DNA from 4 places in the Labrys neptuniae genome. Region 1 is predicted to be linked to each of the others. Evidence: riboswitches for the same ligand, from Rfam matches in the RefSeq annotation. Region 1 holds a riboswitch; each other region holds the start of a gene.
What was found. Region 1 has a riboswitch for cobalamin ahead of ABXS05_RS33085 (aromatic ring-hydroxylating oxygenase subunit alpha). Riboswitches for the same ligand answer to the same signal wherever they lie in the genome.

Region 1 (7,791 bases):
GCGGAGATCGTCGAAGCTGACGGCGCGATAGCCGGGATTGTTGACGTCGGGCGAGATCGAGGCGGTGCGGTTGGTCGGGCCGAGCGCTCCGGCAACGAAGCGCCGGCGCCCGTCCTGCTGCTGCGCCTTGATAGCGGCACGGCGGGCAAGGCGCGCACCGTCGCGGTTGAGGTCGTAGACCGCTTCCTGCATGCCGTAATCGGCCTGGGCGATCGAGGTGGAGGAGAAGGTGTTCGTCTCCAATATGTCGGCCCCGGCCATGGCATAGGCGTAGTGGATCGCTTCGATCGCCGCAGGCTGGGTGAGGGTGAGGAGGTCGTTGTTGCCCTTGAGGTGGCAGTCACAGCCGACGAAGCGCTCGCCCCGGAAATGGTCCTCCTCGAAGCCGAGCCCCTGGATCTGCGTGCCCATGGCGCCATCGAGGATCAGGATGCGCTCCCGCGCGGCGGCGGTAAGGGCGGCAAGGATCTCCGCGCCCCGATCGGTCTGGGCAGGCGCGGCGAACAGGGCTTCGACCGGAGCGCTCATAACGAGCTCCTATAACGGAATTACGATATCAAGATATCCTTATATGATAGCGCCGAGAAAGGCGAGGTCAAGGTGAACTGTCCTGGAAGCGCCGGTTTTCTGTCTGGGATTGCGGGATGGATAGGAAGGTCAGACAGGAGTCCACGGCTCCGGTGCAGACAATGCAGGTGTCGTACCCGGTTAGAAAGACGGGCCTGTCATCCCCGGCGAGCGAAGCGAGGGAAGGGGATCCAGGGGCTGTGAGCGACATGCCTCGGCCCTGGATTCCCTTCCCACCGCCTGCGGCGGCGCCGGGAATGACAGCACCTCTTCTATCTAGCATAAAGCAAGCGCTATGCTGTCCGGTATCATGCGGGAAACGCCTCGGCTGGGACCGCGGACGTCTCGTCCGCTTCTTCAGGCATCCGCCCGCAAACGTCGCCGGCCCCGTCGCCGGCCGGCATGATCGCGCACCTCGTCGAGCAGGCTGCTCAGATGCGGCAGCAGCGGATTGTCCGATGTCGAGGCCTCGAGCAGCAGGACTTTCAAATCGGCGGCTTCCCTGGCCAGGTCCGCGCCGTCTTCACGGCTGAGGATCCAGGCCAGCAGGAGGGTACGGGCCCGCTCCTCGGGCATGACGGGGCCATCATCCCGAGTGGCCCGCAGGATGGAGTGCACGATGGCGGCGTCGACATCGACGGTGTTCTGCGCGGCGATCGTCATCTCAGGCCTCGATCTCGACGCGGCCGAGCGGCCTGGTGCAGCAAGCCAGCACCAGGCCGGCGGCGATTTCCTCCTCGCGAATGCCGCCCTGATGGGTCATCGCGGTCTCCCCCGACAGGCATTGCACCTTGCAGGTGCCGCACAGGCCCATGGTGCAGCCGGTCGGAATGTTGAGGCCGGCGCCACGGGCGAGTTGGAGAATGGTGTCGCGGCTGGAGGCCGGCACCTCGATGCCGGATTTGGTGAAGGCCACGCTGGCTTCGCCGGCAAGGGCCTCGTCCGCACCGACTTCCTCCATTGGCGTTTCGGCCGGCTGGAAGCTCTCTTCATGATAGCGGCGCATGTCGTAGCCATTGGCTTCGAGCATGTCCTTGACCGCTGCCATGAAGGGCGCGGGGCCGCAGCAGAACACTTCGCGCTCGCGGAAATCCGGTGCGATCAGGCGTAGGGCCGGGGCGTTGAGCCGACCCTGGAAGCCGGTCCAGGCTTCATGGGCCTCGGTCTCTTCCACGATCCAGGCGAGGCGGAGGCGCTGCATGCGTCCGGCCATGCGTTCCAGTTCCTGGCGGAAGATGATCTCGCCGGGCCGGCGTGCGCAGTTGACGAAAGCGATATCGGTGGCGGCGCCGTGGTCTTCGGCAAAACGGGTCATCGACATCATCGGCGTGATGCCCGAGCCGGCCGAGATGAAGAGGTATTTTTCGGCCGGATGACGAGAGAAGCTGAACTCGCCGAGCGGGCCGTAGGCCTTCAACCGCGTGCCGGGTTTGAGGTTGTCCAGCATCCAGCGCGTGCCGATGCTGGTGGCCTGCGCCTTGGCGGTGACGCTGATCGAAAGCGGGCGGGAAGGGCTCGACGACAGCGTATAGGTGCGCAGCACCGGCCCGGCCTCGGCCGGGATCTCCAGCGTGATGAACTGGCCGGGCTCGTAGCGGAACCACCCCTGTTCGGCGGCGCGGAAGGTGAAGGTCGCGACATCGCGGCCCTCATGGATGATCGAAACGCATTCGAGTGCCTGGCTCTGATCGTTCCAGGGCGGCGTTTCGTCGATATGCCTGAATTTCGCCAGGGCTGCGGAGGACGTCGGCATGGTGTCTACCCCTGTATATATCGGTTTTGCTAACACCCTCCCCTGGAGCGGGAGGGGCGACGCGAAGCGTCGGGGTGGGGTGTTTTCGTCGGCTGCTGTGTTTCTCACCCCACCCCGGACTTCGTCCGACCCTCCCCCTCCAGGGGAGGGTGAAAAGGCCTCAGGCCACGCTGCGCAGGCGGACGCCGTCATTACCCAGCGCCGCTTCCATGGCGTTGCGATACCATTCGACGAACTGCATCACGCCGCCCTCGTGTTCGGGGGCGTAGGGGCCGGGTGTGTAGACGGGCGAGGAGACGCCGAGCTGGTTTTCCTCGACGATCTGGCGGTCCTGGTCGTTGGTCATCTGCCAGACATGGGTGAGTTCATCGAGATTATAGTCGACCCCTTCGACCGCATCCTTGTGCACCAGCCATTTGGTGGTGACCTGGGTTTCCCTCGGCCCGATCGGAAGCACGCGGAAGCTCACGGCATGGTCGCCCAGCACGTGGTTCCAGGTGGTGGGATAGTGGAAGAGCAGGAGGGCGCCGATATTGCCTTCCTCGATCGTTGGGCTGAGGGGGCGCTGCACGGCCGGCTTGCCGGACATCGTGTAGCTGACGGCATTGCGCAACAGCGGCATGCGCGCCATGCGGAACTGGCCGTCACCGGAAATGCTGAAAGTGCTGGGCAGGCCGGCTTCCTCGCAGCGCCGCCAATGCTGGCCGATGAGCGGATCCTTGTCGGCGCCCTGCACGCCCGTTACGGTCGGGGCCTCGGGGAAGGTGCGGCAGAGTTCGGGATGGTTGCCCGCGCAATGATAGCATTCGCGGTTGTTCTCCCAGACCAGCTTCCAATTGCCCTTTTCGACGATGGTGCTTTCGAAGGCGACCTTGGCGTTCTTCAGGCCATGCGGTGCCAGATAGGGCATGGCGCCGGCCCGGAAGGTCTCGAAATCCGGCGCCTCCTTGGCGAGGCAGATCCAGATGTAGCCGGCCACGCTCTCGCAATGGACCGGCTTGAGCCCGTATTGCGTCGCGTCGAAGCCCGGCCCCATGTCGCGGGCGAACAGCAGGCGGCCGTCGAGTTCGTAGGTCCATTGATGATAGGGGCAGACCAGCTTGGCGACACTGCCGCTTGCCGCTGCGCACAGGCGCGATCCGCGGTGCCGGCAGGAATTGTGAAAGGCGCGGATGGCGCCGTCGCCGGAGCGCAGCACGATCACCGGATAATCGCCGACCTGGAGGGTGAAATAGCTGCCCGGCTTGCCGAGCTCGCAGTCATGGCCCGCGAACAGCCATTCGCGATACCAGATGTTCTCCATATCCAGCCGGAAGAATTCCGGGTCGGTGTAGAATTTGCCCTCGAGTGTCGTGCCCGGCTGATGGGTCCGGAGACGGCCCAGCATGTCCTGATGCGCTGTCATGTCAAAATCCCGCGTGACAACCAATGCGTTGACTTGACGGCGGGAGGGGAAAGCGGCCCGGCGGTCTGCGCCGGTGAAAAGGCACAGCCGAACCTCCTTCCGGAACGCCCACCGCGTCCGTCGGTTTTCATCGGGGCTGGTTTCCGGGCTCAGGAGCGGCCTTCCGGCCCGATCGCGACGCCTTCCCAGGTCTTCCCGACCCAGTGGCACCTGCCGCGATCTTCTCCTCTACCGTTGCGGGGGCAGCGCCGGATTTGGACCGGCTTCCCAATTCTCCGGGCCGCCTTGGGAGCGGACCGGCACCTCGAATGAGGATTAGAATACATCGAGTCGGCGCGCCGACTAGAGACGATGCGACGGATGATGGTGTGTTCAGGACATTGTTGTCGAGGGCTTGGAGAGGCAGGTCGGGAAGGGGACACCGAATGTCCATCATCCCCCGCGCGGCGGGGAACGACAAAGCAACCAATCACGCTCTTTTCGAGGTATTTGCGCGGTGCTTAAGCGCGAATGAAATTATTCTCGGTAGCGCTGCCCCTCACCTTACCTCTCCCCGTAAGAACGGGGCGAGGAGACTCCGGCGTCGAGTTTAATGCCGAAAACCCGTCATCTCGCCCACCGGCAGAGCGAGATGAGAGTTTTGAAGACTATTCGCTACGCGTGCGCCCCCTCGCCCCGTTCTTACGGGGAGAGGTAAGGTGAGGGGCAGCGCGCGCCCGACGACAAGGGAATGCAATTCCTGCCCAATGGCCTGCTCCTTGAATGCCCGCCATCAATCCCAGCTCAGCGCACCGCCGTTCTGATATTCGATGACGCGCGTCTCGAAGAAGTTCTTCTCCTTCTTCAGGTCCATCGCCTCGCTCATCCAGGGGAAGGGGTTCTCGACATCAGGAAATACCGGCATGAGGCCGAGCTGGGCGCAGCGCCTGTTGGCGATGAAACGCATATATTGTTCGCACGACACCGCGTTGAGGCCGAGAAAGCCGCGCGGCATGGTATCCCGGCCATAGGCGGCTTCCAGCTCGGCGGCCTCGCGGATCATCCGCTGCAGATCGGCCTGGAAGGTCAGCGTCCACAGATGCGGGTTCTCATGTCTGATCTGGTTGATCACGTCGATGCCGAAATTGAGATGGATGCTCTCGTCGCGCAGGATGTATTGATACTGCTCGGCGATCCCCACCATCTTGTTGCGCCGGCCGAGCGAGAGGATCTGGGCAAAGCCGGTATAGAACCACATGCCCTCGAAGATGACGTAGAAGGCGACGAGGTCGCGCAGGAAGGCCTGGTCGGCATCCGGCGTGCCGGTCTTGAAATCGGGATCGTCGAGATGCTGGGTGTGCTTGAGCGCCCAGGCGGCCTTGTCGGTGATCGAGGGGACCTCGCGATACATGTTGAAGAGTTCGCCCTCGTCGAGCCCCAGGCTCTCGACGATGTATTGGAAGGTATGGGTGTGCACCGCCTCCTCGAAAGCCTGGCGCAGCAGATATTGCCGGCATTCGGGATTGGTGAGGTGGCGGTAGATCGCCAGCACGATGTTGTTGGCGACCAGGCTCTCGGAGGCGGCGAAGAAACCGAGATTGCGCTTGAGCATGCGCCGCTCGTCCTCGGTCAGGCCGTCACGCGACTTCCACAGCGCGATGTCGGCCTGCATCGAGACCTCGGTCGGCATCCAGTGATTGTTGCAGCCGGCGAGATATTTCTCCCACGCCCATTTGTATTTGAGCGGCAGCAGCTGGTTCACGTCGGCACGGGCATTGATCATGCGCTTCTCGTCGACCGTGACGCGGCCGCCCTTGCGGTCGATGGCGCCAAGGCCGGTTGCATCTGCCGCGCCCTGCGGCAGGGGAAGCTGGCTTGCGGGCGAGGTGGGTTCGGACCAGTCGAGCATCGTCATCGTTTTCTTCTCATCGGAGACATTGTCCGGAAGTAACTGAAGCGGCACCTTTGTCATGCCCGGGCTTGACCCGGGCATCCAGGAACCGCACTTCGTCGTCCGGAGGAGGGAACTGGATTGCCGGGTCAAGCCCGGCAATGACAAAGGTCGAGCCAATTCGAGGCACTTATTGGCGGACGAACTCTTGGAGCGCATTCCACCCTGTTCTCGGCTCACTGGCACGCCTCGCAATCGGGATCGTGGATGGAGCAGGCCTTGCCCCAGGCTTCCGATGCAGCCAGGTCCGGCTGAGCCTCGATCAGGATCGGCGCGGCCGCCTGCGGCACCGTGGCGGAGACGGCGTTGAGCTTGCCGTCGGTGCCCTTCAGCGTCGATTTCTCGACATGGGTGGCCGAGCGCGAGCGCAGGTAATAGGTCGTCTTCAGGCCACGCTTCCAGGCCAGGCGGTAGAGCGTGTCGAGCTTCTTGCCGGAGGGATTGGCAATGTAGAGGTTGAGCGACTGGGCTTGGTCGATCCATTTCTGCCGCCGCGCCGCGGCTTCGATCAGCCAGGCCGTGTCGATCTCGAAAGCGGTGGCATAGAGAGCCTTCAGATCCTCGGGGATGCGATCGATCTGTCCGAGCGAGCCATCGAAATATTTGAGATCGGAAATCATGACCTCGTCCCACAGGCCGCGCGTCTTGAGATCGCGGACCAGGGCCGAGGTCACCACCGTGAAATCCCCCGACATGTTCGATTTGACGAAGAGGTTCTGATAGGCCGGCTCGATCGATTGCGAGACGCCGCAGATGTTGGAGATCGTCGCCGTCGGCGCGATCGCCATGGTGTTGGAATTGCGCATGCCGACCGTCTTCACGCGCTGGCGCAACGCGTCCCAGGCCAGGGTGGAGCTCACGTCGAAGCTTGCGCCCTGGCGCGTTTCGGCCAGCAGGCCCACCGAGTCGATCGGCAGGATGCCCTGCGACCACAGCGAGCCCTCGAAGCTGGGATAGCGACCGCGCTCGGCCGCCAGATCCGTCGAGGCCGAGATGGCGTGGAAGGATACGGCTTCCATGCTCTCGTCGGCGAACCGCACGGCGGCTTCGGAGGCGTAGGGCAGGCGCAGGGTCTGCAGCGCATCCTGGAAGCCCATGATGCCCAAGCCGACGGGCCGGTGCCTGAGGTTGGAGCGCCGTGCCTCGGGAATGGTGTAGAAATTGATGTCGATGACGTTGTCGAGCATGCGCATCGCCGTCGTCACCGTCGCCCTGAGCTTGTCGAACATCAGGCCCCTGGCATCGACATGGGCAGCGAGGTTGACCGAGCCGAGATTGCACACGGCAACCTCGTCATGGGAGGTGTTCAGCGTGATCTCGGTGCACAGGTTCGAGGAGTGCACCACCCCGACGTGACGCTGGGGCGAGCGGATATTGCAGGGATCCTTGAAGGTGATCCAGGGATGCCCGGTCTCGAACAGCATGGTCAGCATCTTGCGCCATAGATCCTGGGCACGGACCTGCCTGGAGACCTTCAGCTCGCCGCGCGCGGCGCGTGCCTCATGCGCCTCATAGGCGGCCTTGAAGGCGGGGCCGTAGAGATCGTGCAGATCCGGCGTTTCGTCCGGTGAGAACAGGGTCCAGGGGCCATCCTGCTCCACACGTTCCATGAACAGATCCGGCACCCAGTTGGCGGTGTTCATGTCGTGGGTGCGGCGGCGGTCGTCACCCGTGTTCTTGCGCAGATCGAGGAACTCCTCGATGTCGACATGCCAGGTCTCTAGATAGGCGCAGACCGCGCCCTTGCGCTTGCCGCCCTGGTTGACGGCGATGGCGGTATCGTTGGCGACCTTGAGGAAGGGCACCACGCCCTGGCTTTCGCCATTGGTGCCTTTGATATGGGCGCCGAGCCCACGCACATTGCTCCAGTCATTGCCGAGGCCACCGGAATATTTGGCGAGCAGCGCGTTGTCCTTCACCGCCTTGAAGATGCCTTCGAGGTCGTCGGACACGGTGGTCAGGAAGCAGGAGGAGAGCTGGGCGCGCAGCGTTCCGGAATTGAACAGGGTGGGCGTCGAGGCCATGAAGTCGAAGGAGGACAGAAGATCGTAAAACTCGATGGCGCGGGCTTCCCGGTCGATCTCGCGTAGGGCCAGGCCCATGGCCACGCGCATGAAGAAGGCCTGCGGCAGCTCG
Region 2 (7,791 bases), on a different contig from region 1:
CAAGGGGAGCGATTTCACCCTTCCCTGGAGGGGAGGGTGAAGACTCACACCGGTCCCCATTTCAGGTCGGTGTTCTTGACCGGCAGGCTGCGGATGCGCTTGCCGGTGGCGGCGAAGATCGCATTGCACACCGCCGGTGCGATCGGCGGCGTACCGGGCTCGCCGATGCCGCCCCATTTCTTGCCGCCGCTGAGCACCAGATGGGTCTCGATCGGAGGCGTATCGGCGAGGCGGGCGACCTGGTAGTCGTCGAAATTGCCCTGCACCACCGCGCCCTTCTCGATGGTGATCTCCCCAAACAGGGCGGCCGACAGGCCATAGACGACCGCGCTCTCGATCTGCATCTCCACGGTGAGCGGATTGACGACATGGCCGCAATCGACGGCCGCCACCACGCGCTGGACCTTCACTTCACCCTGGGGACTGACGGCGAGTTCCACCACCTCGCCGACGATGGTGCCGAAGGATTCGTGGATGGCGATGCCGCGTCCCTGGCCCTTGGGCAGCGGCTTGCCCCAGTCGCTCTTCTCAGCCAGCGTATCGAGCACGGCGAGAAAGTCAGGCTTGCCTTCGAGCAGCTGGCGCCTGAAGCGGTAGGGATCCTGGCCGGCTGCCACCGCCATTTCGTCGATGAAGCTCTCCAGGGCGAAGGCATTCTGTGACGAGCCGACCGAACGCCAGAACATCACCGGCACATGGGTGTTCTTGAGGATGCAGTCGATCTGGGCCGCGCCGGAGCGGTAGGGCATGTTGGCGAGGCCCTCGACGGCGGAGGGCTCGACGCCGTTCTCCACCTTGCCCCAGCCGAGCGAGCGCTGGATGGAGCCGACGGCCGTGCGGACATGGATGGCCGCCGGCAGGCCGTCCTCGCCAAGGGCGGCCTGGAAGCGGATGGCCGCCTGGGGGCGATAGCGGTCGTGGCGCATGTCCTCCTCGCGCGTCCACACCAGCTTGACCGGCTTGCCCACCGCTTTCGACACGGTCACGGCCTGCACGAGCTCGTCGTTGACGGCGCGCCGGCCGAAGCCGCCGCCGAGGAAGCAATTGTGGATCTCGACCTGGGAGGGGGCCACGCCGGCTGCCTTGGCGGCAAGCTGGAGCGCCATGTCGGGGTTCTGCGTGCCCATCCAGACCTCGACCTTGCCGTCATGGACATGGGCGGTGCAGTTGAGCGGTTCCATCGGCGCGTGGGCGAGATGCGGGGCCTGGTAGAGAGCGTCGACCCGTTTGCCGCGGGCGAGGGCGGTGTCGACGTCGCCTTCCTTGTGCGCCGTGACGGCAGGGCCGTCGAGCGCGGCGACATAGTCGGCGTCGAAGCGCTTGCTGTCCGTTTCGGCAGCCGGACCCTCCTCCCAGATCACCGGCAAGGCGAGCGCCGCTTCCTTGGCGCGCCAGAACCGGTCGGCCACCACGGCGAGGCCGCCTTCGATCGGCACCACGGCCAGGATGCCGCGGCGGCCCTTGACGGCGCTTTCGTCATGGGATTTCACGCGGCCGCCGAAGACGGGACAGGTCACCACGGCGGCATAGACCATGTCGGGCAGGCGGATGTCGATGCCGAATTTTGCCGTTCCCGTCAGCTTGGGGGGCGTATCCAGGCGTGCCAGCGGCTTGCCGATCAGCGTGAACTGTTCCGGCGTCTTGATTGCCGGCTCCTTGGCGAGCGTGACCTTGGCGGCTTCGCCGGCAAGCTCGCCGAAGCGCAGGCTGCGATTGCTGGCCCGGTGTAGCACCTTGCCGGCATCGACGCTGCAGCTTTCGGCCGGCACCTGCCAGCGCGCGGCAGCTGCCTGCACCAGCCTCTCGCGGGCATTGGCGCCGGCCGCCTGCAGGAATTCGCGCGAGCGGCGCACGGCGCCGGAACCGCCGGTGCCCATGCGCTTGTAGACGGTGTTCTCGCGCAGGTTCCGGCTGGCCGAGGCGTATTCGGGCCTCACCCTGGCCCAATCGCAGCCGAGCTCCTCGGCGACGATCATCGGCAGGGCCGTGAAGATGCCTTCGCCCATTTCCGATTGCGCCACGCGGATGATCACGGTGTCGTCGGGTTCGATCAGGATCCAGGCGTTGATCTCGCTGTCAGTGGCCGTGCCGGTCCACGGCTCGTCGGCAATGGTCAGAGCGTGGGCGGCATCGGGGATGAACCCGCCGATCATCAGGCCGCCGGCGGCCGAGAGGCCGATGGCGAGAAAGCTGCGCCGGCTCAGCGCGGCGGAGGTGCGGTCGATCGCGTTCATGGCCTCACCCCTTCATCAGTTCGGCGGCGCGGTGGATGGCGGCGCGGATGCGCGGATAGGTGCCGCAGCGACAGATATTGGTGATGCCGTTGTCGATATCCGCGTCGGTGGGCGCTGGCGTGTCCTTCAGGAAGGCGACGGCGGCCATGATCTGGCCCGACTGGCAATAGCCGCATTGCGGCACGTCCTCGGCCAGCCAGGCCTGCTGCACCGGATGCTTGCCGTCCGCCGACAGGCCCTCGATCGTGGTGATGGTGGCGCCGTCGACGTCACCGATCTGGGTCTGGCAGGAACGGATGGCGGCGCCGTTCACATGGACGGTGCAGGCGCCGCATTGGGCGATGCCGCAGCCGAACTTGGTGCCGGTGAGGCCGAGTTCATCGCGCAGGACCCAGAGCAAAGGGGTCTCGGGCTCGATGTCGAGCTGGTGGGTGGTCGAATTGACGGTGATGGCAACCATGGGCAGGCCTTCCAGCGGCTGATGCCGGGCAGAAGAACCGGGCCCATCGGCGTCGGCCTTCTGGTGGGCGATTGCGGGAAGGCCAAATTGTGGCGGCAATCATGGCGCCGGGGTGACGGGTAACGCAGACGTGAGAGTTTGTGCAGTCTGGAAACGATCGAGAAACGTCGCCGCCCGTTCGGAAGGCCTGACTATTGCTTGAACCAGATCCGGCTGTAGCCGAGCGCGTCGCCGGCGATGGCGACAAGGACGCCGACCGAGACGAGGATAAGGCCGATCATGAAGGTGCGCACGATGCGGCGATAGACTGCTCCCTCCAGTGAAGTGGGCGAGAGCATGCCCGCCAGCGCCCAGACCTGGAAGACGATGCCGCCCCCGATGAGAAAGACGGCTGCCAGGTCTTCCGGGATCCAGGTTCCCGGCTGCGAGGCCCAGTTGTTGAGGAAGCCGAGCGAGAAGGCGAGCACGACGCCGATAGCCGTCACCGAACCGCCGCGGAAGATGACGTCGATCTTTTGCGGCTCGGGCGGCGGTGCCGGCGGCTTCTCTTCGGGCATGGCAATCTCGTTGGTGCGGCGACGTTGCTGCCCTTTATGCCGGATTTTGCGCCTCCTTTGGAAGCGGGAACATTGACAAGCCTGTCCGCGCACCCCTTATGTCAGCCACGATCGGTCTCTCGTTAAGAGAGAAGAGGGAATGCGGTGCGGATAAGAGGAGGCCGGTCGACGGCTGCCTTGGATGCCAAAGCCGCGGCTGCCCCCGCAACTGTAAGCGGCGAGCGTCCCGCCTTGAGGCCACTGGGTGACCGGGAAGGCGGCGGGAGGCGATGAGCTGCGAGCCAGGAGACCTGCCGGTCGCACTGCTGTCACCGGTCCGGGCGGGGCGCCTCGGAGGCCGGTTCCGTCTACCCGGACGATCGCCGGCCCTGCCGTCGGTCCCGCGCCCTCCATCCGCTTCGGCGGCGATGAACAGGGCCGATGCCAGAAACACCTCTTCCAGTCCGGCTGCTCGTCTGCGTGACCTGCAGGCGCGAGGGCGATGACCCCGAGGCGCCGCGCCAGGGCGCCCGGTTGCGCGATGCGCTCGCCGGCATGCTGCCGGATGACGTCGAGCTGCAACCTGTCGAGTGCCTGGGCAACTGCAAGCGCTCCTGCACGGTGGCGCTGTCGGCGCCCGGTACCTGGACCTATGTCTTCGGCGACCTCACCGCCGAGAGCGGCCCCGACATTCTCACCGGCATCGGGCTGCTGGCCCATTCCAGCGACGGCCTGATGCCCTGGCGCGGCCGTCCCGAAGTCTTCAAGCGCAGCATGATCGCGCGCATCCCACCCCTATCAACTCTCAAGGACGCCGCCGAATGAACGCGCATACCAAGGTTCCCTGCACCATCGTCACCGGCTTTCTCGGGGCCGGCAAGACGACGCTGATCCGCAACCTGCTCGCCACCGCCAATGGCCGCAGGCTGGCGCTGATCGTCAATGAATTCGGCGATGTCGGCGTCGATGGCGACATCCTGAAGTCCTGCGGCATCGAGAGCTGCCCGGAAGACGCCATAGTCGAACTCGCCAATGGCTGCATCTGCTGCACGGTGGCCGACGATTTCGTGCCGGCTTTGGAGACGCTGCTGGCGCGTCCGAACGCACCCGAGCACATCGTGATCGAGACCTCCGGCCTCGCTCTGCCCAAGCCGCTGGTCAAGGCCTTCAACTGGCCGGCGATCCGCTCGCGCGTCACCGTCGACGGCGTCATCGCCGTGGTCGACGGTGCCGCGGTTGCAGCCGGCCGCTTCGCCGATGATCCGGAGGAATTGAAGCGCCAGGCCGAGGGCGATGCCTCCCTCGACCACGACAATCCGCTCGAGGAGGTCTATGAGGACCAGCTCCTCTGTGCCGACCTCGTCGTGCTCAACAAGGCTGATCTCCTCTCAGCCGGCGAGGCCGACAGCGTGGAGAAGGACATCGAGAAGACCGTGCCGCGCGCCGTCAAGGTGGTGCGCACCTCCGAGGGCCGCATTGATGCCGCCGTGCTGCTCGGGCTCGGGGCAGCGGCCGAGAACGATCTGGAGGCGCGTCCCTCCCACCACGATCACGAAGCCGAGCACGACCACGACGATTTCGACACCTTCATCGTCGACCTGCCGGCCATCCTCGATGCCGATGCCCTGGTGGGCAAGCTGAAGGCGGCGGCCGAGGAACATGATATCCTGCGCATCAAGGGTTTCGTTGCCGTCGACGGCAAGCCGATGCGCATGCTGGTCCAAGGCGTCGGCGCCCGCTTCTCTCAGCATTTCGACCGCGCCTGGGCGCCGGAGGAAACCCGTTCGAGCCGCCTCGTCATCATCGGCGAGAAGGGCATCGACCAGGCCGGCATCCGCAAGACGCTGGAGGGATGATGCATCTGCTGCCGGCCGATACGCGTTCGCTCGATGCCAGCGAGGCCGCCATCGATCTGGGTCAGGCACCCGGCGCTATCGTGTTTGCCTCGCTGACCGACAGCGACCTCGCCCTGGCAGCCGCTTCCGGCCTCGACGATTTGCGCCTGGCGCCGCTGCAGAAGCTGCGCCATCCGATGTCCGTCGACCTCTACATCGATCAGACGGCCCGCCATGCCAAGGCGATCGTGGTGCGCCTGCTCGGCGGCCTCGACTATTGGCGCTATGGCGTGGAGGAACTGGCGGCGGCGGCGCGAACCCATGGCATCGCGCTCGCCCTCATTCCCGGTGACGACAGGCCCGACGGGCGCCTGTCTCAGCTCTCCACCGTGCCGCAGGAAGCCTTGGACCGGCTCGCGCAGTACTGGCGCGAAGGTGGCCCCCGGAATGCCCAGGCCTCGCTGCTCTATGCCGCCAGGCTGGGCGGTCTCGATTTCGGCGAGCCGGAAGCGCCGGTGGCCGTGCCGAAATACGGGGTGTTCCTCGGAGCGCGGACATCTTGTCCGCCTTTGACGGGGTGCATTGGTGAGAAAGATGCGGACAGGATGTCCGCGCTCCAAGTCGTCATCCTCTTCTACCGCTCCATCCTGCTCTCCGCTGACACTGCCCCCATCGAAGCCCTGGTGCGGGCGCTTGATGCCGAAGGCTTGGCCGCTACCGCCCTCTATGTCGGTTCGCTCAAGGATGGCGAAACGGCGGAATGGGTGCGCCGGCAGCTTAGGGAACTCAAGCCGGCGGTGATCCTCAACGCCACCGCCTTTTCGGCCCTGGACGACGATGGCGCCTCGCCGCTCGACGTAGCCGGTTGTCCGGTCCTACAGGTGATCACCTCTTCCTCGGCGCAGGAGGCCTGGGAGGCCTCGACCCGCGGGATGTCGGCCAGCGACCTTGCCATGCATGTCGCACTGCCAGAGCTCGACGGCCGCCTTTCGGCCGGCGTGATCTCCTTCAAGGCCGAACGCGAGGAGGGCGCCTTCACCCGCCTCGCCCATGCCCCCCATGACGAGCGCATCGCCGCAGTGGCCGCCAAGGCCGCTGCCTGGGCTCGGCTCGGCGCCAAGGCGCGGACGGAGCGCAGGCTTGGTCTGATCCTCTCCAACTATCCGGGCGCGGATGGCCGTCTCGCCCACGCCGTCGGCCTCGATGCGCCCGCCTCGGCCCTGGCGATCCTGGAGCGGCTCCGCGACGAGGGCTATGCGGTGGGGGACCTGCCGGAAAGCGGTGCCGATCTGCTGGAGTTGTTGGGCCGGTCATACCCTCCCCTGGAGGGGGAGGGTCGACGCATAGCGTCGGGGTGGGGTGACTGCCTCGACCGTTGTGATTCCCACCCCACCCCGAACCTGCGGTCCGACCCTCCCCCTCCAGGGGAGGGTAAGGCGCTTTCCCTCCCGCTCTCAGCCTATTCCGCCTGGCTCGACACCCTACCTGCCGCCCTCCGCGACAGGCTCGCGGCCCAATGGGGCGATCCCTCGGCCGACCCCCTTTGCCTCGACGGCGCCTTCCGCTTTGCCGGCCATCTCTGCGGCCATGTCGCGGTGGCGGTGCAGCCGGACCGCGGCTCGGCCCTTGACCGCAAGGGCGACCACCACTCGCCCGATCTGCCGCCGCGCCATGCCTATCTCGCCTTCTATCTGTGGCTGCGCCAGGCTTTCGGCATCGATGCGATGATCCATCTCGGCACCCATGGCACGCTCGAATGGCTGCCCGGTAAGGCGGCCGCGCTCTCCGCCCAGTGTTTTCCGGAGCTGGCCGCCGGAGCCGTGCCGGTGCTCTATCCCTTCATCGTCAACAATCCCGGCGAGGCGGCGCAGGCCAAGCGCCGGCTCGGGGCTGTCACCATCGGCCATCTCACCCCACCCCTGCGAGAGGCGGGCCTTTCCGGCGGCGCCATTGAGGTCGAGCGCCTGATCGACGAATATGCCAGCGCCGACGGCCTCGATCAGCGCCGCATGACCTATCTCAGGCGTGAGATCATCGAGCGGGCCATGGAGACCGGCCTCACCGCCGAATGTGGCATCGCACCCGGCCTCGATGAGGACGAGACGCTGGCGCGCCTCGATGCCTTCCTGTGCGACGTCAAGGAATTGCAGATCCGCGATGGCCTGCATGTGTTCGGACGTCGGCCGGAGGAGAGCGACCACCTCCTCGATGTCCTCGCCGCCACCAGCGGCGCGGAGGAGCGCCCGGCTTTGGCCGCGCGTCTCGACAGTTGCGGCGACAGCGAAATGGCCAGCCTTCTTGCCGGCCTCGACGGACGCTTCGTGCGGCCCGGCCCCGCCGGGGCGCCGACGCGCGGGCGTGCCGACGTGCTGCCGACCGGGCGCAACCTCACCACGCTCGATCCAAGGGCGGTTCCGACCCGTGCCGCCTACGCGATTGGATCGCGTGCGGCAGATGCCTTGATCCAGCGTTATCTGCAGGATCACGGCGACTATCCCCGGAACATCGTGTTCGACCTGTGGGGCTCGGCGACCATGCGCACCGGCGGCGACGATCTTGCCCAGGCCCTGGCCCTGCTGGGCGTCAAGCCGGTATGGGACAACGGCTCCAATCGCGTCTCTGGCTTCGAGATCCTGCCGCAGGCCCGGCTCGACCGGCCGCGCGTCGACGTGACGCTGCGCATATCCGGCTTGTTCCGTGACGTATTCGCCCAGCAGATCACACTG
Region 3 (7,791 bases), on a different contig from region 1:
GACAGCGTGGTGTAGACCTGGGTGAGGCCCGGTGTCTGGTTGGCCTTGCCGATCAGGGCATTGGCGGCCTGCATCAACGCTTCCGCCCCGACGCCGCCGCGATCCTGCACCTGCATCTTGAAGCCGGCACCGGTGCCGAGACCCTGGATGGTGGGAGGCGGAATTACGAAGACGAAGCCTTCCTCGATGGCGAAGACGCGCTTTTGCAATTCGCCCACGATGGCCTGCGCCGACAATCCTTCCTTCAGGCGCTCGTCGAACGGCTTGAACGGCACGAAGATGGTGGCTGCATTCGAGGCGGCGGTGAAGGTCGCGCCGGAGAAGCCGGCAACGCCGATGACATGGGCGACGCCCGGGCTGCCCGCCGCGATCTGCTGCGCCTTGCGCACCACGGCGTCGGTGCGTTCTAGCGAGGCGCCGTCGGGCAACTGCACCACCACGATGGCGTAGCCCTGGTCCGATTCCGGCACGAAGCCGGTTGGCACCTTGGTATAGACGTGCCAGGTGGCAAAGAGCAGGCCGGCATAGATCAGGAGGAACAGGAGCTTGTGGCGGGCCGCAAAGCCCACCGTGCCGCCATAGCCGCGCGACAGCCTGTCGAAGCCGTGATTGAAACCGTCGCCCGCGGCCCGAAGCCAGCGGAACAGGAAGAAGCGGCTGCGATGCTCCGGATCATGCGGCTTGAGCAACAGGGCCGCGAGCGCCGGCGACAGGGTCAGCGAGTTGAAGGCCGAGATCACCGTGGCGGCCGCGATTGTCACCGCGAACTGCTGGTAGAACAGCCCCGATATGCCCGGAATGAAGGCGGTCGGCACGAACACCGCGCACAGCACCAGGGCGATGGCGATCACGGCGCGGCCGACCTCGTCCATGGTGACATGGGCGGCCCGGTTGGGCGTCATGCCGTCATGGATGTTGCGCTCGACATTCTCCACCACCACGATGGCGTCGTCGACCACGATGCCCACCGCCAGGATCAACCCGAACAGAGTGAGCATGTTGAGCGAGAAGCCGAGCCCCGCCATCACCGCGAAGGTGCCGATGATCGAGACGGGAATGGCGATGATCGGAATGATCGCTGCGCGCCAGGATTGCAGAAAGACGAAGACAACGATCACCACCAGCACGATCGCTTCGAAGAAGGTCTCGTAGACGGCCTCGATCGAGGCCGAGACGAATTCGGTGGGATTGTAGACGATGGAATATTTCAGCCCCGGCGGAAAGGCCTTGGCCAGATCGTCCATCTTGGCCTTGACGCGATCGGCGGTAGCCAGCGCGTTGGAGCCGGGCCTCTGCAGCACCGCGATGCCAACGGTGGGCTGGCTGTCGAGATAGAGGTTGGAGCTGTACTGCTTGGCGCCGACCTCGACGCGGGCGACGTCCCTCAGCTTGAGCAGGCGGCCATCCGGCGTCGACTTGATGATGACGTTCCGGAATTGCTCGGCATCCTGGAAACGGCCCTGGGTGGTGACCGTGATCTCGCTGGTGGTGTTGTTGGGCGAGGGCTGGGCGCCGAGCGTGCCGCCGGAGACCTGCACGTTCTGCTCGCGCAGGGCCTGGACGACCTCACCGGCCGTCAGATCGAAACTGGCCAGGCGGTTCGGATCGAGCCAGACGCGCAGCGAGGGCTCGCGCAGGCCGAAGGCGAAGGTCGAGCCGACACCGTCGACACGGGCCAGGATGTCGTTGACGTTGAGAATGGCATAGTCGGAGATGCCATAGTCGTTCAGCGAATTATCCGGCGAATAGAGCGTGACGATCAGGAGGAAGTCGGAAGACGACTTGTTGACCGTGATGCCGAGAGCCCGCACTTCGGCCGGCAGGCGCGGCTCCGCCGAGGAGACGCGGTTCTGCACCTGCACCTGGGCGATGTCGAGATCGGTGCCGGTGGCGAAGGTGACGGTGATCTGCAGCGAGCCGTCGTTGGTGGCCTGGGAGGTCTGATAGATCATCCCTTCCACGCCGTTGATCGACTGCTCCAACGGCGCCGCCACCGTCTCGGCGATGGTCTGGGCGTTGGCGCCGGGATAGGTGGCGTTGATCACCACCGTCGGCGGGGCGATCTGCGGGAACTGGGCGATCGGCAGGCCGACATAGGAAACGAGCCCGATCACCACCGTGACGATCGAGACGACGGCGGCAAAGATCGGGCGGTCGACGAAGAAATGGCCGAATTTCATGGGCTGCGCTCCCGATCAGTTCGGGTCGGGAACGAGCGTTTCCGGCACGTCCAGCTTGGTGGGTTGCGGCACGACCTCGCCACCCGGGCGGGCGCGCATCTGGCCGTTGATCAGAACCTGGTCCTCGGGCTTGAGACCCGACTTGATCACGCGGAACGAGCCGAATTTCGGCCCTAGTTCCACCACGCGCGGGTTGGCGATCTTGTCGGCGCCGACCACGATGACGGTGCGCCCCTGTGCCGACTGACTTACCGCAACATCCGGCACGACCAGCGCCTCATAGGGCTCGCCGATGGTGATGCGGATGCGCCCGAACAGGCCAGGGGCCAGGAAGCCGTCGGCATTGGCGACCTTGGCGCGAGCCGTCACGGTCCCGGTCTGGGCGTCGACCTGCGGCGCGAGATAATCGAGCGTTCCCTTATGGGAGAACCCCTTCTCGTCCGACAGGCCGATCTCGACCTTCAGCGTGGGATCCTTACCGCCGGTGTCCAGCTTGCCCCTGGAGGCCCGCTGATAGGCAAGATAGCTCGCCTCGTCGAGGTCGAAGTAGAAATAGATCGGATCGACGGCGACGATCGAAACCAGCGGCGAGGTCGAGTTGGCCACCACCAGATTGCCGCGCGAGACGAGCTGGCGGGTGATCCTGCCCGAGATTGGGGCGGTGATGGTGGCGTAGTTGAGGTCGAGTTTGGCCGTCGCCAGCGCCGCGCTGGCCGAATCGATCGAGGCGGCCGCTTCCTGATAGGCCTGGAGGTTGGCCTGGTAGGTGGCATCGGTAACGTTGCCGGTCTTCTTCAGGGCTTCAGCACGCGCCAGATTGGCCTTGGTCAGGTCGATCCGGGTCTGTGTGATCTTCACCTGGGCGGCCGCCTGGTCGACTGCGGCCTGGAACGGGCGCGGATCGATCGCAAACAGCACGTCGCCCTCCTTGACGAGGGAACCTTCCACGAAGCTCGACTTGTCGAGATAGCCGGTGACGCGTGAGGTGATGTTCACCTGCGGCCAGGCCTGGAAGCGACCGGTGAATTCGACCGATTCGGTGATCTTGCGGGCGACCGGGTTGGCCACCGTGACCGGCATGGCCGGCATTTGCTGGGCGAGCGCAGCACCCGTCCCCTCGAAGGCCGCCAATGCCAGCACGCCGGCGGCCAGCCGACCCATTCTGCGACGCAACCTCGACATGAACATCCTCGCAAGCAACGCGCCTCAGCCAAGCCGCCCGCATGGCTAATGGCCTTGTCGCGGGCACTGGAGCTGGCGTCTGGAAATTTTGCAGGATTTCCCAGCCTGCGCCGCCAGGGCAGGGTCGGAGATCCTGTTCAGCGCTCCACCGGCCGGAATCGCGGTCGAATCGCCGTGTGAGCCTTATAGTATGATAATTCTTAGCGCTTTGATCCAATCAAGATCGGCGCCCTGCAACCATGAGTTGGGACTTGGTGCAAATCCGCAACAGCACCGTCATTTCTCGCGCCCGTGCTTGACACCCGCTTGGCTACATTCCGATCGGTGCGAACCGGCGGTGCCGGCTTCACCTCAGAAACGAGGCGAGGCCCTCTCGCTGGCTTCTGAAGCCAGCAGCGCCGCGCCTGCGCCGGTTTGCGCAAATATGCGGGAATGTCGTCAGCTCAGGGCGCCGTCCCCTCGCGCCCGATGCTCTCATAGCGGAAGCCGTGCCGCTTCATGTCTTCGAGCCGGTAGATGTTGCGCAGGTCCACGATCACCGGCTGCGTGAGCAGGTTCTTGACCCGCTCGAGGTCGAGCGCCCGGAACTCGTCCCATTCGGTGACGATCACCGCGACATCGGCACCATCGAGACAGTCATAGGCACTGGAGCGATAGTCGACATCGCTCAGAACCTTGTGGGCCTCCTCCATCGCCTGGGGATCATAGGCACGAACCTTGGCTCCCTTGTCCTGCAAGGCGAGCACGATCGGGATCGAGGGGCTGTCGCGCATGTCGTCGGTGTTCGGCTTGAAGGCAAGGCCGAGCAGGGCCACCGTCTTGCCGGCGATATTGCCGTCGAGGGCCGCGATGACGCGGCGGGCCATCGCCGCCTTGCGGGCATCGTTGACGCCGACCACCGCTTCCACGATGCGCAGGGGCACGCCATGCTCCTGGCCGGTGCGCAGGAGTGCCAGCGTATCCTTGGGAAAACACGAGCCGCCGAAGCCCGGCCCGGCATGCAGGAATTTGGAGCCGATGCGGTTATCGAGGCCGATGCCGCGCGCCACCTCCTGCACATTGGCGCCGGCCTTCTCGCACAGATCCGCGATCTCGTTGATGAAGGTGACCTTGGTCGCCAGGAAGGCGTTGGCAGCGTATTTGATCAGTTCGGAGGTGCGCCGGGCCGTGAACAGCAGCGGCCCCTGGTTGAGATGGAGCGGGCGATAGACCTCGGCCATCACCTCCTTGGCCCGTTCGTCCTCGGTGCCGACCACGATGCGGTCGGGGCGCTTGAAATCCTCGATCGCCGCCCCTTCGCGTAGGAATTCGGGGTTTGAGACCACGCGGACATCGGCGTCGGGCCGGACCTCGCGGATCAGCCGCTCGACCTCGTCCCCAGTGCCGACCGGCACGGTCGACTTGGTCACCACCACCGTGAAGCCCTCGACCGCCGCGGCGATCTCGCGTACCGCCCCATAGACATAGGACAGGTCCGCATGGCCGTCGCCGCGGCGCGAGGGCGTGCCGACGGCCAGGAACACCACGGCTGCATCGCGCACGGCGGGGGCGAGCTCGGTGGTGAAGGACAGGCGCTTCTCGCGCACATTGCGCGCCACCAGATCCTCCAGGCCCGGCTCGTAGATCGGCATGCGGCCGGCCAGCAGGCCCTCGATCTTGGCCGGATCCTTGTCGACGCAGGTGACGACATGGCCGAAATCGGCGAGGCACGCCCCCGTCACCAGGCCGACATAACCCGTACCGATCATTGCAACGCGCATGACATCAATCCTGTTTGGGCGACTAACCCGTCAGAGGCGTGTCTACAAAAGGCCCGGCGACATGCCAATGACGAAAAAGGAAAAGCAGCACTGCGGGAAGGCCCAGCCGGAGCGCCTCTATGTCTCCAGCCGCAGCGACCAGCCGCGGGCAGAAGGCCTGAGATCGGCGCGCGCCAGCGGAGCGGCCTCGATGCGCCAGAAGGAACGAGGCTCGCTGCCGAGGACATGAATGATCGCCGCGCGCAACACCGAGGCATGAGTAACGGCCAGGGTGAAGCCCTCGAACCGCCCGCCATCGAGCCAGGCGCCGACCCGCGCGATCAGGGCCGCAATGCTCTCTCCGCCATGCGGGCAGGCCTGCGGATCGGTCAGCCACGCCCCAAGCGCTTCGGGCTCGGCGGCGGCCACCGCCTCCAGGCCAAGCCCCGACCAGCGGCCATGGTCGCATTCGCGCAGTGCCTCGTTGATCTCGGGTTCGAAGCCGAGGGCCTGCGCCGTCTGGCGGGCCCTGAGCGCCGGACTGCTCAGGATGCGGGTCGCCTTGGCAAAACGCCACTGCAGGTCCCGGGCCGCCTGTGCCCCCCTTGCGTCGAGCGCCTCGTCGAGCGGAAACCCCGCCGCACGCAGTGTGGGCGTCGCGCCATGGCACAGCAGGGTCAGGCGTGGCGTCATGAAGGCATTTCCCCAAGATAAAGTCGCTTCCGGAATATTGACATATCCGTGACTTGGGCTCTTATGGAAGAGCTTTGCCAAGGGTGGGAAGCCGGTGGAATTCCGGCACGGTCGCGCCACTGTGAACGGCGGCGCTGCGGCGTCAATCCGGAAGTCAGACCTCTTCCAAGGCAGCATGACTCGTAACGGGACGCGTAATCCCAAGGAGCTTTTCATGACCACCGCAACTCTGGCACCCGTCGCCCAGCAGCCGATCGCCATCCCGGTCCGCGAGATCCTGCCCTGGGCGCTCTTTACCGTGCTCCTGGCCGTGCTCGCCATCTATTTCGTCGGCGCCGAACAGGGCGCAACCTCGCTGATTCCCGGCGTCTACATCCACGAATTCGTGCATGACGCTCGCCATCTGCTCGGCTTCCCCTGCCACTAGGGCGCTTGGACACACGACATGGTTAGATCGCTTTTGATCCGGGGGATGCTGATCGGCATCCTGGCCGGACTGTTTGCGTCTGGCTTCGCCTGGGTGTTCGGTGAACCCCAGGTCGACGCAGCCATCGCTTTCGAGGAAAGCCACGCATCCGAGCCGGCGCCCGCTCCGACAGCTGCGCCGGCTCCCGGCGCTGCGCAGACGACCGCAGCCCATGAACACGAGGAAGAGCCGGTCAGCCGGCCGGTCCAGGCCAGCTACGGGCTCGTCACAGGCATGGTCGCCTATGGCGCAGCGCTCGGCGGCATCTTCGCCCTGATCTTTGCCTTCGCGCAGGGCCGGATCGGCAGCCTCAGCCCGCGCGCAACCGCCGGATTGATCGCCGTCATCGGCTTCGCCGCCATCATGGTGGTGCCGCAGATCAAATATCCCGCCAATCCACCGGCCGTCGGCAATCCCGACACGATCGGCCTGCGCACCGCCTTCTATTTCGGCTTGATCCTGCTGTCCCTCGTGACGATGGCGGCGGCGCTGGGCACCGCGAACCGGCTCGCCGCCAGCCTCGGCCGCTGGAACGCCAACCTCGTGGGGGTGGCAGCCTATCTGGTGGTGATGGTGGTGGCCATGGAGATCTTGCCGACGGTCAACGACATCCCGGCTGATTTTTCGGCCACGGTGTTGTGGAAGTTCCGTATCGCCTCACTCGGCATCCATGCCGTGCTTTGGGCAACGCTGGGGATCGCCTTCGGCATTGCAGCACAGAAACTGCTGCAGGCCCCCGCTCGCCACTGAAAAGAGGCCGGTCAACCGCGTCAAACGTCGCATTTTTACAACACTGGCCCGATTTCAGGCCGGTTTTCAAAATTTATTTCATTTCGCACTTGCGAAATGAACCGATGAGGATCACTTTAGGGACGTGGCGGATGCGCCTTTGCGCTCCCCCACTGCCCTCCTTGGGCGTTTCCTCCCTAAGACTTGGGCCGCCATTTGGGCGGCCTCTTTCTTTTTCGGGTCAGCGGACCCCATATTTCAAATTCTGCAGCGGCATTTCGCCTCGATTAACCCCAGGGCAAAGCGTGCTCAGCTATGAATGCTTGGTTGCTTTCGCTTTCTGGCTCCAAGCCATTCCCATGGATTGGCTGAAGCGTTTTTGCGATTTGATGTGCTTCGTTCAAGTTACAAAACGCTCTTGCGTCCAAGCTCGCGCTTGCCCATTTGTGTTCACCCTCGCATAGTGTGTCATTATGGATCTGGACTCGCCCTTGTTTGATCGCATCCGGGTGCGCCCAAGGGCCGAAGAGGTCCAGCCGGCGAGCGTACGGCTATGCGAACATGCCGGTTGTAGGAACGCCGGCGAATTTCGCGCGCCCAAGGGGCGCAACCGCGAAGGCCAGTTCTGGCATTTCTGCCTGGAACATGTGCGCGACTACAACAAGACCTACAATTATTTCGCCGGCCTGCCGGACGACTCGGTGAGCGCCTATCAGCGCGATGCCGCCACCGGCCATCGCCCGACCTGGACGATGGGGGTCAATCCCTGGGCCAAGAAGCGCGGCGAAGGGCCGCAACCCGG
Region 4 (7,791 bases), on a different contig from region 1:
GCGCTCCGCCCGAAGGGCAGCAAACAAGGCGCCGTCGCGTTCCGACATCTCGATCTCGCCGCGCCGGGCGCGTTTGGTCTCGGTGCTCTTGCGGGGGCGGTCGCGACGGAAGACGATCTGCCGCTCGCCCTTGAACACGGCTCGCGCCTCCTCGGCCAGGATCAGGGCGCCATGGGCCTCGTGGTTGACATTGACGAGGCCGGCCGCGGTGAGCTGGCGCAGCACCGACTGCCAGGTGCGCGCCTCGATGTCCTTGCCCGCCCCGAAGACGGGCTGGTTGTCATGGCCGAAGCGCTGGACCTTCTCCGTGACCTTGCCGGTGAGCACGTCGATAATATGGGCGGCACCGAACATCTGGCCGGTGCGGTAGATCGCGGCCATCGCCTTGACGGCGGCATCGGTGCCGTCCCAGCTCTCGACCGGCGAAAGGCAGGTATCGCAATTGCCGCAGCGGCCGGGATGGGTCTCGCCGAAATGGGCGAGGATTGCCTTGCGCCGGCACTCGGCGGTTTCGCAGATGCCGAGCAAAGCGTTGAGCTTGCCGAGTTCGACCCGCTTCACCGTCTCCGGCGCATTGCCCTCCTGGATCATGCGGCGGCGCTGCACCACATCGGCCATGCCGTAGCTCATCCAGGCATCCGAGGGCAGGCCATCGCGGCCGGCGCGGCCCGTCTCCTGGTAATAGGCTTCCACCGAAGCGGGGATATCGAGATGGGCGACATAGCGCACGTCAGGCTTGTCGATGCCCATGCCGAAGGCGACCGTGGCGACCAGGCAGAGGCCTTCCTCCTCCAGGAAGGCGTCCTGGTTGGCGCTGCGAACAGCTGCTTCCAGGCCGGCATGATAGGGCAGAGCGCGGATACCCTGCTCGTTCAGCCATTGCGCCGTCTCCTCGACCTTGGCGCGCGACAGGCAGTAGACGATACCGCTATTGCCTTTGTGCCCGGCCAGGAAGGCGAGCAATTGCCGGCGGGCATTGTCGCGCTCGACGATGGCGTAGCTGATGTTGGGCCGGTCGAAGCTGGTGGCGAAGACCTCGGCCTGGTTGAGGCCGAGCCGCTCGATGATGTCGGCACGGGTAACCGGATCGGCCGTGGCGGTGAGGGCGATGCGCGGCACGCCGGGGAAGGACGCGGCGAGGCCGCCTAGCTCGCGATATTCGGGCCGGAAGTCGTGGCCCCACTGGCTGACGCAATGGGCCTCGTCGATGGCGAAGAGCGCGATGTCGGCATCGGCGATCAGGGCCTGGAAACCTTGCGTCGCCACGCGCTCGGGCGCGACATAGAGGAGGTCGAGCTTGCCGTCCATCAGGGAACGGCGGACCTTATAGGCCTCCTCGCGCGACAGGGAGGAGTTGAGCGCCGCCGCCCGCACGCCGGCCTGCTTGAGTGCCTCGACCTGGTCGCGCATCAGCGCGATCAGTGGCGAGACCACGATGCCGACGCCGCGCCGGCACAGAGCCGGGATCTGGTAGCACAGCGACTTGCCGGCTCCCGTCGGGAACAGCACCACCGCATCGCCCCCTCCGGTGACATGGCGCACCACCGCCTCCTGCTGGCCGCGAAAGGCGGCGTAGCCGAACACGCTATTGAGGATGGCGAGAGGATCTCGCGGAGAGGAGAGGGTCATGCCGGCAGGATGCACCTTGGTGCCTGATTCCATTGCAGGGTGAAGCGTGAGGCTTATCCGACAAGGGCCGTGATTCGAAAATTTCCCGCATGGATTTCCTCTGCTGGCAGACAAATCCGGTGGAATGATCACGGTCGAGAATGCCAGCAAGCCTCTGCCCACCTGCGTGGCGATTGCTGGGGTGACGATGGTGAGAGCTCACTTGCGATTGTGATAGTTATGTTATAACGTTTCATATAAATCAAAATTCAATGAGGCCTCTCGGCAGCGACATGCTGCGGGGCATCCGCAACGGATCAAGGAATTCCGACATCATGCAGCCCGCGCCGCAGACACCCGTCACCGTCCTCACCGGCTATCTCGGGGCAGGCAAGACCACGCTTCTCAACCGTATCCTGACCGAGAGCCACGGCAGGAAATATGCGGTCATCGTCAATGAGTTCGGCGAAGTCGGCATCGACAATGACCTTGTCGTGGATACCGACGAGGAAATCTTCGAGATGAACAATGGCTGTATCTGCTGCACGGTGCGCGGCGACCTCATTCGCATCATCGAGGGCCTGATGCGTCGGCGCGACCGCTTCGATGCCATCCTGATCGAGACGACCGGGCTGGCCGATCCCGCACCGGTTGCCCAGACGTTCTTCGTCGATGACGATGTGCGCGCCAAGACCCAGCTCGACTCCATCGTCACCGTGGTCGACGCCCGGCATTTGCTCGGCGAGATCGAGACGGCGCATGAGGCGCAGGAGCAGCTTGCCTTCGCCGACACGATCCTCCTCAACAAGATCGATCTGGTCACGGCAGAGGAACTCGATCGGGTGTTGAAGCGGATCCGTCGCATCAATCCCACCGCCACTCTCCACGAGACCCGGCGTTGCGACATCGCGCTCGACAAGGTGCTCGGCCGCGGCGCGTTCGACCTCGACCGTATCCTCGAAGCCGAGCCTGATTTCCTCGAGGGTTTCCATGACCACGACCATGACGATCATGTCGGCAGCTTCGCTCTCGTGTCCCAGGAGCCGCTCGATCCCGGCAAATTCATGCCCTGGCTCAACATGATCGTGCAACAGTTCGGCACGGACATGCTGCGCCTGAAGGGCATCGTCGCCTTCGATGGCGATCCGCAGCGCTTCGTCGTGCAGGGCGTGCACATGCTGCTCGAAGGCGATCATCAGCGTGCCTGGAAGCCCGAGGAGGAGCGCCGAAGCCGCCTGGTCTTCATCGGGCGCAACCTGCCGAAGGACGTGATCGAACAGGGCTTCCTGGCTTGTCGGGCCTGACGCGGGAAGGCAGGGCACGGCATCAGGGGCCGTTCGCTTTGCATATTCGCTTGACCGCGGTCGTGACGCCCCGATAACTGTGCGGTGACGGTTCCCGTCGGGTGCGAGCCCGTCGGGAGTAATAGGGAACACGGTTCGGCTTTCTAAATGCCCATGCCGTGGCTGCCCCCGCAACTGTAGGCGGATTGCCAAGTATCCCCGTGGCGCGAAAGGCGCCATGCCACTGTGGGTCTCCCATGGGAAGGCAGATGCAAGGCCTTTATCCGCGAGCCAGGAAACCTGCCGTCATATCGATCAATCCCATGTCACGGGCGGGGATGCCCGGAACAGGAGACAATGTGACGTTTCTTCCCGACGTTTCGGGCGCTTGCCCGCCTGTTCCCTCCGCTTCGCACGCTCACGTCCTTTGCCACAGCCTGGCCTGAGGAAACCTCACGGTATTCGGCTGGTGCTGAAGACCGCTGCTTCCCTTATCGCGAAACGAGAGAACGTCATGATCCTTTCAACGAGCAAGGCCCGCTGGTCCAGCTTCGCCGTCATGCTTGCGGCCAGCTTCGGCTTGGCGCTGGGTATCGATCCGGCGGCTGCGCAGGCAACGAAATATCCCCTCAAGCTCACCAATTGCGGCCGCACCGTCACCTTCGAGCATGCGCCGCAGCGCACCGTTTCCGTCGGCCAGAGCAGCACGGAGGTTCTCTATCTCCTCGGCCTGGCCGACAAGGTCGTCGGCACGGCGGTGTGGTTCGGCCCTGTATTGCCCGGCTATGAAGCGGCCAATGCCAAAATTCCGCGTCTGGCCGACAATGATCCGAGCTTCGAAAGCGTGATCGCCAGGAAGCCGGATCTTGTGACGGCGCAGTTCCAATGGCATGTCGGGCCCAGCGGTATTGTCGGCAAGCCCGAGCAGTTCGAGGAACTTGGCATCCCGACCTATGTTTCGCCCGCCGATTGCGTCGGCAAGGACAATTCCAGCGGCGGCGACGGCACGCGCGGCACCCTCTTCACCATGGATCTGGTCTATCGGGAGATCACCGAGCTTGCCGAGATCTTCGACGTGCAGGAGCGCGGGGCGAAAGTCGTCGCCGAGCTGAAAGCGCGTGAGGAAGCCGCCCGCCTCAAGATCGCGGCCGGCGATGGCAAGGTCTCCGCCGCCTTCTGGTTCTCGAGCGCCAAGGTCGACGTCGATCCCTATATGGCCGGCAAGAACAGCGTGCCGGGCTATATCATGTCCGCGTTGGGTGTGCGGAACGTCGTGGAGAGCGAGGAGGAGTGGCCGAGCGTCGGCTGGGAGACCATCGCCAAGGCCGATCCGACCATCATCGTCGCCGGCCGGATGGATCGTCGCCGCTATCCGGCCGACGACATCGCCGTGAAGCTCAACTTTCTCAAGACCGATCCGGTGGCAAGCCTGATGCCGGCGGTCAAGCAGGGCCATGTCGTGGAGATGGACGTGCAGGCGATGCAGCCGAGCGTGCGCGTCGTCGAGGGCATCGAGATGCTCGCCGATGCCATCCAGCGTTTCGGCCTGAAGCGCTGAGATGAATCGCCCCGTCACACGATTGCTGGCGATCGGGATGCTGGCGCTGGCGGTGCTCGTGCTGGCCCTCTGGCTGGGCGCCGCCATTGGCGAGACGGCCATTCCGATGGACGTCGTCGCCAAGACGGCTGCCAACCGCCTGTGGGGCGCCGGCTATGGTCTGGATCGCATCGATGAAGGCATCGTGTGGAACTACCGGCTGAGCCGCGCGGTCGTCGCGGCCTGCTGCGGCGCGGCCCTGGCGTTGTCGGGCGTCGTGCTGCAGTCGCTGCTGCGCAACGTCCTGGCCGACCCCTATGTCCTCGGCATCTCAGCTGGGGCATCGACGGGAGCGGTCGGGGTCGTCATCCTCGGCCTCGGGGCAGGGGTCCTGAGCCTGCCCGCCGGCGCCTTTCTCGGTGCGCTGACGGCCTTCGGCTTCGTCGCCTTGCTGGCGATGCGCTCGGGCCGCGGCACCGGCGCGGTGATCCTGGCCGGGGTCGCCGGATCCCAGCTCTTCAATGCCCTGACCTCCTTCATCGTTACCAAGGCGGCCAATGCCGAACAGGCGCGCGGCATCATGTTCTGGTTGCTGGGCAATCTCTCGGGTGTACGCTGGCCCGACGTCTGGCTGGCGCTGCCGGTCACGGCCGTAGGGCTGCTGGTCTGCCTGTGGCATGCCCGCGCGCTCGATGCCTTCACCTTCGGCACGGAATCGGCGGCGTCCCTCGGCATCTCCGTCCGGCGCGCCTATGTCGTGCTCGTCGGTGTTGCGGCGATGATGACGGCCGTGATGGTCAGTATCGTCGGATCGATCGGCTTCGTCGGGCTGGTGATCCCCCATGCGGCGCGGATGGTTGTGGGCGTGCGCCATGGGCGCCTGCTGCCGGCCAGCGCCTTGATCGGCGCCGTCTTCATGATCATCGCCGACATTCTGTCCCGCATCATCATCCCCGGCCAGGTTCTGCCGATCGGCGTGATCACGGCTCTGGTCGGTGCGCCGGCTTTCGCTCTCATCCTCAGCCAAAGAAAGGCGACGGCATGAGCCTGTCGGCCCACGATCTGTCCTGGTCGGCTGGTGGGGTCTCGATCCTGCACGGAGTATCGCTGGAGGTCCGTCCGGGCGAGTTGCTCGGCATCATCGGCCCGAACGGTTCGGGCAAGACCAGCCTGATGTCCCTGCTGGCCGGCATTCGCCGTCCGCAGGGGGGGCAGGTGCTTCTCTCGGGCCAGCCGCTCCATGGCCTCGCTCGCCGCGAAGTCGCACGCCGCATCGCCCTGGTCGAACAGCAGGCCGAGACGGCCGAGCGCATTACCGCCCGCCAGGCCGTGGAGCTTGGGCGAACACCGCATCTGGGGGCCTTCACGCCCTGGTCGAACCAGGACGATGCCATCGTCGACCTCGCGCTCGAGGAGGTGGCGATGACCGCCCTTGCCGGTCGCCTGTGGCACACGCTCTCCGGTGGGGAACGCCAGCGCCTCCACATCGCTCGTGCCCTGGCGCAGCAGCCGGAGATCCTGCTTCTCGACGAACCCACCAATCATCTCGATATCGGCCACCAGATCGGCCTTTTGCATCTGGTGCACCGTCAGAACCTCACCGTGGTGGCGGCCCTGCATGACCTCAACCACGCGGCGATGTTCTGCGACCGCATTGCCCTGATGCAGGCGGGACGGATCGAGGCGATCGGTCCTCCGTCCGAGGTGCTGACGGCGGCGCGCATCCAGTCGGTCTTCGGTGTCGCCGCCGAAATCGTTCGCGACGGCGCGGGAGGCTGCTTCATTCGCTATCGGCATCCGGATCTTCCGGCACCGCGGGCGGGCTGGATCGCGGCGGCGTCATGACCCGCATCCGCCAACAGATGGAGAGAACCGTCAGATGACCAGCACCGGCACCGCGAATTACGATCTCAAGGAAGAGATCCGCGATTACTGGTCGGGGCGGTCGGAAACCTTCGACCGCGCCTTCGGGCATCACATTCCCGAAGGTCCGGAATTCGAGGCCTGGGCTGCGGCGATCCGCGATCATCTCGGCAGCGATCCGCGCCGGGTTCTCGACCTCGCCTGCGGCACGGGCGAGATCACCAAGCTGCTGCTGGCGCTCGGCCACGAGGTCACGGCCCTGGATTTTTCCGAGGCGATGCTGGCTGTCGCCCGGCGCAAGCATGCCGGGCGACAGCGCCTGCGCTTCCGGCTCGGCGACGCCGAAAACACCATGGAACCGGAAGGCGCCTATGATGCCGTCGTCTGCCGGCATCTGGTCTGGACGCTGACCGAGCCGCAGAAGGCCTTCGCCGATTGGCATCGCGTGCTGAAGCCGGGCGGCAGATTGCTGTTCTTCGACGGGGATTGGGCGAGACCGACCAGGACCGGACGCATGGCGTCCAGGCTCATCGCCCTGATCGATCGCCTCGGTGGCGCCGATCCCTACTATGATGGCGCGATGGGCGAACGCCATGCCCGCATCATGGAGCGGCTGCCTTTTGGCCGGGGACTGCGGAGCACCGATCTCCTGCCGCTCCTGGAGCAGGCCGGTTTCAGGGATGTCGTGGTCTCCTCGCATCGGCCGATCGCCGCTGCCCAGAGGCGCCGGGCGAATCTGCGCAACCGGCTGCGCACCTATCTCTACCAGCGCTTCATCATCTGCTGCCGCAAGTGATCCGCGTACCGCAGTCGCCTTGTATCTCCCGGCAACGGAGCCATATCTTGATAGGCAGCCTGGAGGATCATCCGAGGCATGTTCGAGGCGGCAAATGTCTGCCGCACCGTGCTCTCTTGCCCGCTCCGACGGCGAGGCAGAAAAACAGGCATGATAACTGATGACGCCGCCGGGGCTGGGGTCTATGGTCCGTGACGGGACGCTAACAAGCTCTGTGAACAAGGACGTAACATATGGCTTCGAAACTCGAACAATTGCGTGCCATGACGGTCGTGGTCGCCGATACCGGCGATATCGACTCGATCAAGGCGCTCAAGCCGGTGGACTGCACCACCAATCCGAGCCTGCTGCTCAAAGCAGCCGAAATGCCGGCCTATGACCATTTGATCGCGGAAGCCGTGAGCTGGGGCAGCAAGCAGGGTGGCGGCAAGGACGGCGTCGTCGCAGCCATCGCCGATCGCCTCGCCGTTTCCTTCGGTGCGGAACTCACCAAGCTCGTTCCCGGGCGCGTTTCGACCGAAGTCGACGCCGACCTCTCCTTCGATACGCAGGCGACCATTGCCAAGGCGCATGCCATCATCGCCGACTACAAGTCGCGCGGCATCGAGCGCGACCGCATTCTGATCAAGATCGCCTCGACCTGGGAAGGCATCCGTGCCGCCGAAGTGCTGCAGAAGGAAGGCATCGACTGCAACCTGACCCTG

Region 2: it holds a riboswitch for cobalamin, as region 1 does, so the genes downstream of both, ABXS05_RS20910 (DUF1636 family protein) here and ABXS05_RS33085 (aromatic ring-hydroxylating oxygenase subunit alpha) in region 1, are expected to answer to the same signal.
Region 3: it holds a riboswitch for cobalamin, as region 1 does, so the genes downstream of both, ABXS05_RS28040 (CbtB domain-containing protein) here and ABXS05_RS33085 (aromatic ring-hydroxylating oxygenase subunit alpha) in region 1, are expected to answer to the same signal.
Region 4: it holds a riboswitch for cobalamin, as region 1 does, so the genes downstream of both, ABXS05_RS11675 (ABC transporter substrate-binding protein) here and ABXS05_RS33085 (aromatic ring-hydroxylating oxygenase subunit alpha) in region 1, are expected to answer to the same signal.

What each region holds. Positions count from the first base shown of each region.
Region 1 is NZ_JBFNQD010000027.1:6,624-14,414, reverse strand. Features, by position in the region: gene metH (methionine synthase) at 1-528, opposite strand, end outside; gene ABXS05_RS33095 (hypothetical protein) at 925-1,230, opposite strand; gene ABXS05_RS33090 (FAD-binding oxidoreductase) at 1,232-2,320, opposite strand; gene ABXS05_RS33085 (aromatic ring-hydroxylating oxygenase subunit alpha) at 2,481-3,725, opposite strand; cobalamin riboswitch at 3,843-4,047, opposite strand; gene ABXS05_RS33080 (ribonucleotide-diphosphate reductase subunit beta) at 4,498-5,613, opposite strand; gene ABXS05_RS33075 (ribonucleoside-diphosphate reductase subunit alpha) at 5,832-7,791, opposite strand, start outside.
Region 2 is NZ_JBFNQD010000007.1:234,784-242,574, reverse strand. Features, by position in the region: gene ABXS05_RS20925 (xanthine dehydrogenase family protein molybdopterin-binding subunit) at 45-2,234, opposite strand; gene ABXS05_RS20920 ((2Fe-2S)-binding protein) at 2,239-2,694, opposite strand; gene ABXS05_RS20915 (putative sulfate exporter family transporter) at 2,886-3,251, opposite strand; cobalamin riboswitch at 3,347-3,563, shown strand; gene ABXS05_RS20910 (DUF1636 family protein) at 3,672-4,055, shown strand; gene cobW (cobalamin biosynthesis protein CobW) at 4,052-5,086, shown strand; gene cobN (cobaltochelatase subunit CobN) at 5,086-7,791, shown strand, end outside.
Region 3 is NZ_JBFNQD010000014.1:68,618-76,408, reverse strand. Features, by position in the region: gene ABXS05_RS28060 (efflux RND transporter permease subunit) at 1-2,180, opposite strand, end outside; gene ABXS05_RS28055 (efflux RND transporter periplasmic adaptor subunit) at 2,196-3,362, opposite strand; gene ABXS05_RS28050 (UDP-glucose dehydrogenase family protein) at 3,806-5,122, opposite strand; gene ABXS05_RS28045 (histidine phosphatase family protein) at 5,240-5,794, opposite strand; cobalamin riboswitch at 5,832-5,978, shown strand; gene ABXS05_RS28040 (CbtB domain-containing protein) at 6,009-6,221, shown strand; gene ABXS05_RS28035 (CbtA family protein) at 6,240-7,010, shown strand; gene ABXS05_RS28030 (J domain-containing protein) at 7,481-7,791, shown strand, end outside.
Region 4 is NZ_JBFNQD010000003.1:193,157-200,947, reverse strand. Features, by position in the region: gene recQ (DNA helicase RecQ) at 1-1,662, opposite strand, end outside; gene ABXS05_RS11680 (CobW family GTP-binding protein) at 1,944-2,912, shown strand; cobalamin riboswitch at 2,984-3,213, shown strand; gene ABXS05_RS11675 (ABC transporter substrate-binding protein) at 3,406-4,449, shown strand; gene ABXS05_RS11670 (FecCD family ABC transporter permease) at 4,451-5,473, shown strand; gene ABXS05_RS11665 (ABC transporter ATP-binding protein) at 5,470-6,273, shown strand; gene ABXS05_RS11660 (class I SAM-dependent methyltransferase) at 6,308-7,087, shown strand; gene tal (transaldolase) at 7,321-7,791, shown strand, end outside.